Cecembia calidifontis: one gene and its partner. The protein of the gene in region 2 binds, or shares a complex with, the protein of the main gene of each other region. Links are inferred from orthologs where the notes say so. Each region holds a gene or a part of one and is shown on either strand. Other genes may lie near its edges. The genes, in order: dnaB and dnaG.

Region 1 (2,955 bases), 470 kb from region 2 along the record:
CCTCTGCCCAATTTTCATCTTTATAATTGAAGCCTTTCGTTATACCAAGAGCCAGCGCTGAAGCTATCTTATTCTCACTGCTACTGCTGATGTATACTTCTGCACCTGCAGCCAAAGCAAATTGGGCTGCAAATTGGGCCACTCCACCACCAAATCCGGTCACCAACACTTTTTCACCTTTTTGTAAGCTGCTCTGAACCATCAATGCCCTGTAAGCAGTCAAGCCACCTAATGGCAATGCTGCAGCCTCCTCCCAGTTCATAAATGCAGGTTTGGCAAAAATTCTGTTTACATCAACATCTACAAATTCAGCTAAAGTCCCATGACCGGGCATACCCAAAATCTGAAAATCCTTGCCCTGAACTTTTTCATCATCCCCCCAATGCAATGCAGGATTGATGATTACTTCTTTTCCCAACCATTCATTTAGACCATGATGGGCCACATCCAATACTATTCCTGCTCCATCAGATCCCAAAATCACCCCATCCTTAATATTGGGATAAAGTCCCTGCCTGCACCATTCATCCCTGTGGTTCAATGCGGCAGCTTTGATCTGTACCCTTACCTGCTCCCCACTCAGGTGAGGCAAAGCTATTTCAGTAAGTTCAATTTTACTATCAGTATGTCTATTTAAAACAATAGCTTTCAATGACTTATATTATTTAATTAAGAAATAAATTCAGGAGATATATCCCATAAAAGCTTAAAAAGGAGCTGGTTCACTGCTTCCCAAGCCGCCGGGGAATGGATCATCAAAATCTCCCCCATTGGCTTTACTCTGCAAACGGATCATATTACCTGATTCGAAATCCTGGGCTCCTCCACCACTTGGAAACTTACTACCGTAGAGCGCATCTTGGGCCTTATAAGGCACATTTAACTCGAGATCCGCAAATTTTGTGTATTTACCGATAAACCTAAGTTTAACATTTTCCAAGGAACCATTTCTATGCTTGGCAATGATTACCTCACCTACACCCATGGTGGAGTTTCCGTCTTCATCCTCAGTTATTCCATAATACTCAGGACGGTAAAGGAACATTACCATGTCGGCATCCTGCTCAATGGCTCCTGATTCCCTCAAATCGGAAAGCTGAGGCCGCTTATCTCCTCCCCTGGTCTCCACAGCACGGGACAACTGAGAAAGCGCAATTACTGGAATATTCAGTTCTTTGGCTATCTTTTTCAAAGCCCTGGAAATACTCGCAATTTCCTGTTCCCTGTTGCCTCCTCCTCCGGATTTGGAGTCCCCTGACATTAACTGAAGGTAGTCGATTACGACCATCTGAATATCATGTTGTGCCTTGAGTTTTCGGCACTTTGCCCTGAGCTCCAGAATGGAGAGGGCCGGTGTATCATCTACAAACAGGGGGGCTTTTGAGAGTTTGGCAGTTTTATGTACCAATTGCTCCCACTCATAGTCTGCGAGGTTTCCTTTTTTGATTTTTTCTGAATCCAATTCGGCCTCAGAGGAAATCAACCTGTTGACCAATTGGACAGAGGACATTTCCAGTGAAAAAATCGCTACCGGTCTGCCGTGATCTACTGCTGCATTTCTCAATACAGACAAAACAAAAGCAGTCTTACCCATAGCGGGACGCGCTGCGATGATAACCAGATCGGATTTTTGCCAACCTGAAGTAACCCTATCCAATGCTGTAAAACCACTTGGAACACCGGTAAGGCCGTCCTTTTGACCTTTTTTGGCTTCAAGCTCCATGATGGCTTCTTTCATGATGGAGCGCATATCTGCATAATTTTTCCGGATATTCTTTTCCGAAATTTCAAACAGTGATTGCTCCATCTTATCCAACAGCTCAAAAACATCCGTAGTATCTTCATAAGCATCTTTTTGGATTTCAGAAGCTATGCTGATCATTTCCCTTTTCATGGCCTGTTCGGTAATGATCCTGGCGTGAAATTCAATATTGGCAGCCGAGGAAACTTTGGAAGTCAACTCCGTGATAAAAAATGCTCCTCCTGCCAATTCCAACTGTCCTTTTTTCCGTAGCTGATTGGTCACTGTCAAAAGATCAATCGGTTGCGAATCAGAAAAGAGGTCAAGTATTGCCGTGTAGATTACTTTATGGGCCTCTTTGTAGAAACTTTCGGGCTTAAGAATATCTACTACAGTAGTAAGCGCATCCTTCTCAAGCATCAAAGCACCGAGAACTGCTTCTTCCAAATCAATCGCCTGAGGTGGTAATTTCCCCAATCCCGAACCAATATTAAGATCCGGTTTTTTTCTCCCCAAATTTCTATTGGTAGTGCTTGGTTTATTTTCTGCCATAAAAACAAATGTACATGCTTTGCCCTTATCTTTTTGAACAATTTATTCACGGGATATCCACATCTAATCCGGGAAAACTGAATATCAACCTTTTACCTGATAACGTCAAGAAAAAAATATATTTCGGCTCTTCGGGATAAAAATTACCTGATTCCAAAATTCACTGGGAAACCAAAACCCTTATCAAGCCTTTGGAAAAAATAGAAAAAAATTGGGTCTAAGAAACTCCCTGTTTAGTACTTTTGAAAGATAGAAATTTTATTATGTCCAAAAAGTATCATTTTATAGCAATAGGTGGGGCGGTCATGCACAATTTAGCCCTGGCCTTATTGGCCAAAGGATATGAGGTAAGTGGATCGGATGATGAAATCTACGAACCATCACGGAGCAGGTTGAAAAATGCCGGAATTCTTCCCATTGAAAAAGGCTGGTTTCCCGAGAAAATACAGTCCGATTTGGATGGCATCATATTGGGTATGCACGCAAGGATCGATAATCCGGAATTAATCCGGGCAAAAGAACTGAATATCCCCATTTATTCATTTCCGGAATTCATTTACAACCAAAGTCAGGATAAACAAAGAGTAGTAATATCAGGAAGCCATGGAAAAACTACCATTACTTCCATGATTCTTCATGTCCTGAAGTATTTGGGAATGGAC
Region 2 (7,746 bases):
ATTACCATCGGTAGTCTGATTGACTCCGAGAATATTAACCTCAAAGATATTGTTGGAACTGTTTAGAGTGATAGGATTAAATCCAACAATTTGTGAATCTCCAGTTTCCAGATCTAAGGTTACATTCAGGTTTTGAAGCAACACACCATTGTTTTTGATTTCAAGTATAGCAGAGGTGATGCGGTTACTTCCTGCATTGAAAACTTGAACTTCAGGCACAATCACTGCATCACAGATAAAATCCTGGGGGCTGATCAATCTTTCAATTCCGAGGTCATTTGGTACTAAAACAGGCTCTATAGTTGCCCGGTTATTGACCAAAGAAGCACGTCGGGGGCTATTTGCCAAAACCACCTGCATTCTTTCCGTTTGACCTATGGTAAACAAATTCATGCAGATATCTGTGGTATAATCCATATAATTTTCCACCATATCTCTTGAGCCGCAGGTTACTCTAGGGGTGCTTCTACAAATGGTATTTGGGCCGTCCTGGTTTGGGGTGTCATCTACAAAGTCATCGGCACTACAGTCCCCATCGCCCCAAATATGTCTTAGGCCCAAGAAGTGGCCCACTTCATGGGTAAGGGTTCTACCCCGAGAACCTGACACCGCGGATCCTCCCTGTCCAAAATACCGGTAATCAACGGTAACCCCATCAGTTTCCCTGGCCGTAGCAGGAAAACTTAGTCCAGGTAGGTTAGAAACGGGGAAACTTGCATAGCCGATAAATGGAGGTACCAAAGGAACAACCCAAATATTCAGGTATTCCTCAGGTGGCCAGAGAGCAAGTTGGCCTATTAAACCGGCGTCATTAGGGTCATAGGTATTTTTAGGTCCCAGTACCCTGTTGATTCCATCGGTGGGAAGCCCTCGAGGATCCTGTTTGGCTAGTACAAATTCAATTTGCGTATCTGCTGCAACTGACTGAAACTCTAAAGGTGTCAGGGTGACATCTGGGTTTGTTCTCCTGAAATCCTCATTTAGTGATCTTATCTGGGATTCTATTTGTGATTGAGGAATGTTGGCTCCTACCCCAATCGGAGTACCTGTATGGATTACATGGACTACAACAGGGATAACTTTAACCTCTTCCTGTAGTCTAAATTGCGAAGGCGTTTTGGTCCTGAATTCTTTTACTTTCCCTTGCATCCAGGATTCAAAGTATTCTTTGCTTCCATAAATGCCCAACTGTTCTTCCTGTAACTTCTCTAAATGGGTAGCTGCACATTGTTCATCATGAATGTGCTGGAAATTCTTTCCAAAGAAATTTTGTGAAAAAGTACCTGAAAATGATAAAAGGAAGAGAAGGGATAATAATAGGCCTATCCTTGTTGGGAAAGTAAAATTTCTCATGGTAAATACTTTATACTACAGCAACATTCACTGCCTCGACCTTTATGATTTCCGGCACATCTCTTTTGATAGCTTCTTCTACTCCCGCCTTTAAGGTCATTGTGGACATAGGACAGGAACTACAGGTGCCTGTCAGCTCCAATTTTAAAACCATCTCAGAGGTTACTTCGACTATTTTCACATTTCCACCGTCAGCTTCTAAATATGGTCTGATGCTGTTCAATGCTTTTTCAATTCTCTCAATTAACTCCGTATTCATTCTTTTTTTTCAAATATTTACCTGAACCACTTCTGTTTTGCTCATTGCAGCATTTCTTATGGCCACTTGTCTCGCGACATTTTCAGCCAATAATGAAAATGCATCCTGGGTTATTCCAGATTTTAAAACTGCTGGATATCCCGTGTCTCCACTTTCTCTGATACTTTGCACAATCGGAATTTCACCCAAAAACGGAACTCCAAATTTTTCAGCCAAGCGTTGACCTCCTTCTTTACCAAACAGATAATATTTATTATTTGGCAATTCCTCCGGAGTAAAATAAGCCATATTTTCCACAACACCTAAAACAGGCACATTAATTTGAGGCTGCTTGAACATACTCAATCCTTTGGTGGCATCTGCAAGAGCAACCTTCTGAGGAGTGGTAACAATCACAGCACCTGTGACAGGCACGGTTTGAACCATGGTCAAATGAATATCGGAAGTTCCCGGAGGTAAATCAATCAATAAATAATCCAGTTCACCCCAGTTCACATCTCCTATAAACTGTTTAAGCGCAGAGCTTGCCATTGGTCCTCTCCAAACCACCGCGGCATCTGCTGGGGTAAGGAACCCAATGGACATCAATTTTACCCCATATTGCTCTATCGGCTCTATTACGTTTTTGCCATCTATCTGTCTGACGGCCGGCTGCTCACCTTCCACATTGAACATTGTCGGTATGGAAGGGCCGGAGATGTCAGCATCTATGAGTCCAACTTTAGCACCTGATTTAGCCAAAGCTACAGCCAAATTGCTGGAAGTAGTGGATTTTCCAACGCCTCCTTTCCCTGATGCTATGGCGATGATGTTTTTAACCTTCGGCAATAAAGGCGCGTTGTCCCTCGCTGTGGTCACATTGGAAGTCATAAAAATATCAAGTTCCAAATCTGAACCCAAATCTTCCTCCAATGCTTCAATACAGTTGTTTTTGATTACCTCTTTCAAGGGACAGGCAGGAGTTGTGAGGACAACTTTGAAACTGATTTTGTTCCCTTCAATTTGAAGCCCTTGGATCATTCCCAAAGTCACCAAATCTTTTTTCAGATCCGGATCGTCTACTCGGGAAAGGGCTTTTAATACTGCTTCTTTACTAATTGACATATCGCTACTTTATTGCCCGCAATTTACTTTATAAATGTTCTAAATAAAAAGGCCTTTTTAAAGATAATAGTTTCCCAAAAATTACAAACTTGCTTTACCTGGAAATAGTTTCGGAAATCCTACTTACTGAAAAATGATGCAATACTTTTTATCTTTGGAAATTGAAGGAATTGAATATGGCAATAAGCAGAGCAACTACAGAGAAAGTAAGAGATAGGGCAGATATAGAAGAAGTAGTAAATGATTATGTGCCTCTGAAGAAAAAAGGCCAAAATTTATGGGCATGCTGTCCTTTTCACAATGAAAAATCTCCCTCATTCTCCGTGTCACCTGCAAAGCAAATTTATAAATGTTTTGGATGCGGAAAGGCAGGTGATCCTATACAGTTTGTGATGGATATTGAGGGGATTGGTTTCAATGAAGCGATTCGGCAGCTGGCTCAGAAATACGGAATAGAAATAGAAGAAGAAAAAAATGCCAGCCCCGAAGAATTACAGGCTTTTAATGAAAGGGAGAGTTTATACATCGTTCTGAATTTTGCGAAGGAATTTTTCAAAAAAAATCTCGATACTGAAGAAGGAAGGTCAGTTGGTCTAAGCTATTTCAAAGAAAGGGGATTTGATAGACAAACAATAGAAAAGTTTGATTTGGGATATGCTTTGGATGGATGGGACCATTTCCTACACGCAGCAAAGAAAGCAGGCCATTCGGAAGAATTATTGTTGAAAGCAGGTTTGATTCTTCAAAAAGAAGGTGATGCTTCCCGTTTTTACGATAGGTTCAGGGGTAGGGTAACTTTTACCATTCATAATCTTTCCGGAAAGGCCATTGGATTTGGGGCCAGGATCCTAACCCAAGATAAAAAACAGCCAAAATACATCAATTCTCCTGAAACTGAGGTTTATCACAAGAGTGATATCCTGTACGGGATTTTTCAGGCCAAAAAGTCTATTAGGGAAAAGGACAATTGTTATTTGGTAGAAGGGTATACAGATGTAATTTCCATGCATCTGGCGGGAATAGAGAATGTGGTGGCATCCTCTGGAACTTCTCTTACTGAAAACCAGATCAAACTGATCAAAAGGTTTACAGACAACATTACTGTCCTGTATGACGGTGATGCTGCAGGTATCCGCGCCTCTCTAAGGGGTATAGACATGATTTTGGAAGGAGGGCTCAATGTAAAAGCCGTAGTCTTTCCTGATGGCGAAGACCCTGACAGTTATGCCAGGAAAGTTGGCTCCACGGCCTTCCAAAACTATCTTGAAAATAATGCCCAGGATTTTATTTCCTTCAAAATAGGTCTTTATGCAGAAGAAGCTGCCAAAGATCCGATCAAACAGGCCGAATTGATCAAACAGGTGGTGGCTAGTATTGCTAAAATTCCCGATCCGATCATCCGGACAGTCTACATCCAACAGTCAGCGTGCTTGTTGCACATGGATGAGGAGATCATACAGGCCGAGCTCAATAAACTGTTTTTAAAAGAACAAAAGGATCAATTTTTCAAGGAGCAGAGGGAACAGAAAGCCTCCTTTGTAGAAGATTTACTGCCCACCAAAGAAGAACCTACATCCCATTCCCATTTGATCGAGTTGCAGGAAAGGGAAATGTTAAGGTTATTGGTGAATTATGGTTTTGAGATGGTTTCTGATGAACTTCATGTCTGCCAATATTTGCTTCAGGAAACCGAGGATTTGAATTTTCATACTCCAGTATATGAGAAAATTCTTGGGATTTACAAGGAGGCTCTTTCAGAGGGAATTCTTCCGCAGCCGGAATATTTTCTTCAGCATCAGGATTCGGAAGTCAAAAAGGAAGTTATCAATTTGATTACCAGAAAATATGAACTGTCGAGTCTCTGGGAAAGCAGGTATCAGATTTTCACACATCATGAGGCTGATGACCTGGCCAAGACTGTCTATGACAGTATTCTCCATTTGAAAAAAAGAGTGATCAAAAAAATGCTGGAAGAGGCCAAGGTCAAAATAAAAGAAGCTGAACAGGAAAAAGCCGATGAAAGCATTATTACGGAAAGGCTGGCTATTTTCATGGAACTAAAAAAATTTCAGGTTGAAATAGACAAGCAGCTTGGGATTGTGATCAGTTTTTAAGCCAAACTTTCATCTGTTTTTTACTGTTTTACTCAATAAAGGATGTAATTTTACCTCGACTAAACCCAAGTATTAAAATAAAATGTCAAATGAAATTAAGTTGGATCCCATTGAGGATGCCATTGAAGCCATAAAAAACGGAGAGGTAATTATCGTTGTAGACGATGAGGACCGTGAAAATGAGGGAGATTTTATCTGTGCTGCAGAGAAGGTCACTCCTGAAATCATCAACTTTATGGCAACGCACGGTCGAGGTCTGATTTGTGCTCCGCTTATTGAAGACCGATGTGAAAAATTGGGTTTGGAGCTGATGGTAGGTCAAAATACTGCTGCCTATGAAACTCCTTTCACTGTTTCAGTTGATTTGATAGGTCATGGTTGCACAACGGGAATTTCGGCCAGTGACAGGGCGAAAACCATCAAGGCATTGATTGATGACAATATCCATCCGGATGAATTGGGTAAGCCCGGACATATTTTCCCACTGAAAGCAAAAAGGGGAGGAGTCCTTCGTAGAGCTGGCCATACGGAGGCCGCTATAGATTTTGCAAGGCAGGCAGGATTGGCACCTGCGGGTGTATTGGTGGAAATCATGAATGAAGACGGAACCATGGCCAGGCTGCCTGATCTGGTGAAAGTAGCGAAAAGATTTAATTTGAAACTCGTTTCCATAAAGGATCTCATTGCCTACAGACTTAAAAATGAATCACTCATCAAAAGGGAGATAGGGGTGGAAATGCCCACAGCCTGGGGTGATTTTGATCTGATAGCCTTTAGACAGACAAATACAGATGACATCCACTTGGCCCTTATAAAAGGTACTTGGGAAAAAGATGAGCCTGTAATGGTACGTGTGCACTCTTCCTGTGTAACAGGGGATATTTTTGGGTCATGCAGATGTGATTGCGGGCCTCAGCTGCATAAGGCCATGGAGATGGTGGAGAAAGAAGGTAAGGGTGTGGTGCTTTACATGAATCAAGAAGGTAGGGGTATAGGCTTGATCAACAAACTCAAAGCTTACAAGCTTCAGGAACAGGGAATGGATACCGTTCAGGCAAATCTGGCGCTTGGCCTTCCAATGGATAAAAGAGACTATGGGGTGGGTGCTCAGATATTAAGGGATTTGGGGATTTCCAAAATCAGATTGATTTCCAACAACCCCACCAAGCGTGTAGGTCTGTTAGGTTATGGTTTGGAAATTGTGGAACAGATACCTATTGAAATCGCCCCAAACCCGCATAATGAAAAGTACTTGACAACAAAGCGGGATAAAATGGGCCACTCCATTTTGAAAAAATAAGCGAATGGCAACTAGTTAGTATGGAAATTCAATTATCTTGAAACCAAATCAACCAAATTTGAAAATAAATCGTTATCATCAGTAGAGAATAACTGTAGAACTTATGATGATCAGGGTATTTGTTTCCATATTGACAATTTTCCTGGGCCTTTCTTCTGCTTTGGCCCAAGGAAATCAATTTCCTTCCCAAGTTTGGCATCAAGGACAGATCATAACGGTGAATGGACAGGTTTACCGTGGCCTTGTAAAGTATGATTTAGAAAACAACCTGGTTCAGCTTCAGGATAATGGGATTACCACTTTTGGAGCTTCGAATGTGTCCCAATTTGAAATTTTTGATGAAGTTTATGGAGGCATTAGGTCTTTTTATACCTTACCTTATTCTCTGGCAGGAGATTATGAGACCCCGGTTTTTTTCGAAATTCTGACAGAAGGTGATGAGATTGTCCTGCTATGTAGGGAACAGATTGTTATTGATAACAGGGGTATGGGTATGTATGGCCCCATGGCCATGAACCCCTTATGGGGTCCACCAATAGGAGGAGTATATAAGTTGGCTTTTAATTACTATTTCATCAAAGACGGAAAGCTTCAGAAGTATTCCCTCAAGAAAAGGGAGCTTTTGGATATTTTGGGTGATAGAGCGGACGAAATAGACCTTTTTATGAGGAAAAACAGACTTTCCCATGACAAAAGAGGAGATCTGCTCCGTATCACTGCCTATTACAATCAGATAAAATAATTTATGGCAAAAAAACCATTGATTTTGGTGTCCAATGATGATGGGATCACCTCAAAGGGAATAAGGGTATTGGTGAACATCATGAAGCAGTTGGGAGAAGTTGTAGTAGTGGCACCGGACAGTCCTCAGTCAGGCATGGGGCATGCCATAACGATAGGAGAGACCCTCCGCCTTTATGAGGAAGATATTTTTGAGGATGTAATGGCATTTAAATCCAGTGGTACTCCAGCGGATTGTGTCAAATTGGCCAAACACTATGTGTTGAAGGATAGAAGGCCGGATTTGGTTGTTTCTGGAATCAATCATGGCAGCAACACCTCCATTTCAGTTCTCTACTCAGGTACTATGTCTGCCGCCATAGAAGGTGCCTTGGAAGGACTCCCATCCATCGGATTTAGCTTATGTGACTATTCTTCAAAGGCCGATTTTAGCCATGTTGAAGAATATGTGTTCAAAATATCGAAACAAGTACTTGAAAATGGCCTGGCAAAAGGAGTGGCATTAAATGTGAATTTCCCTCCTAAAAGAAATGAGCCTATCAAAGGGGTTAAGGTCTGCCGTCAGGCCCATGCCAAATGGCAGGAGGAATTTTCCGAAAGGTATGATCCCAATGGTAGAAAATATTTTTGGATGGCAGGCAATTTTGTGAATTTTGATAAAGGTGAGGACAATGATGAATGGGCCATAGCGAATAATTATGTTTCCATAGTTCCTTGTCAATATGACCTTACCGCCCATCATGCCATCTCTCAAATTAATGAGGATTGGAACTGGGACGAACTCTAATTTGAAAGGATCCAAAAAAGGAAAAGAGGCCGGGAGAATACTTCCGGCTTTTTCTTTTTGAAAGAAAAATTTTTAGATTATTTGCATA

Evidence for each region.
Region 1: the proteins of dnaG (region 2) and dnaB are in contact, whole or in part, in a crystal structure (PDB 2R6A), measured with the Geobacillus stearothermophilus proteins. The link is inferred for Cecembia calidifontis from one-to-one orthologs. Residues at the interface, in WP_049624496.1 of Geobacillus stearothermophilus: Lys456, Leu457, Leu458, Pro459, Ala460, Asn463, Ala464, Leu467, Leu535, Leu536, Ile537, Ala538, Gln544, Glu545, Asp548, Tyr549, His552; in WP_033016901.1 of Geobacillus stearothermophilus: Ser13, Glu15, Ala16, Gln18, Glu91, Leu92, Asp94, Ala95, Val96, Pro97, Thr98, Ala99, Ala100, Asn101, Tyr104, Tyr105, Ile108.

What each region holds. Positions count from the first base shown.
Region 1 is NZ_SGXG01000001.1:3,753,534-3,756,488, forward strand. It holds dnaB (replicative DNA helicase), read right to left. Parts: upstream 2,294-2,955; coding sequence 707-2,293; downstream 1-706. Other genes in the region: BC751_RS16080 (zinc-binding dehydrogenase), read right to left, coding at 1-652; BC751_RS16090 (UDP-N-acetylmuramate--L-alanine ligase), read left to right, coding at 2,557-2,955. UniProt on the Escherichia coli protein: The main replicative DNA helicase, it participates in initiation and elongation during chromosome replication. Travels ahead of the DNA replisome, separating dsDNA into templates for DNA synthesis.
Region 2 is NZ_SGXG01000001.1:3,277,515-3,285,260, forward strand. Bases 2,390-5,361 are described here. They hold dnaG (DNA primase), read left to right. Parts: upstream 2,390-2,892; coding sequence 2,893-4,830; downstream 4,831-5,361. Other genes in these bases: BC751_RS14120 (Mrp/NBP35 family ATP-binding protein), read right to left, coding at 2,390-2,716; BC751_RS14130 (bifunctional 3,4-dihydroxy-2-butanone-4-phosphate synthase/GTP cyclohydrolase II), read left to right, coding at 4,913-5,361. Also shown: BC751_RS14110 (M43 family zinc metalloprotease), read right to left, coding at 1-1,353; BC751_RS14115 (NifU family protein), read right to left, coding at 1,364-1,612; more of BC751_RS14120, read right to left, coding at 1,622-2,389; more of BC751_RS14130, read left to right, coding at 5,362-6,130; BC751_RS14135 (hypothetical protein), read left to right, coding at 6,237-6,872; 5'/3'-nucleotidase SurE, read left to right, coding at 6,876-7,658. UniProt on the Escherichia coli protein: RNA polymerase that catalyzes the synthesis of short RNA molecules used as primers for DNA polymerase during DNA replication.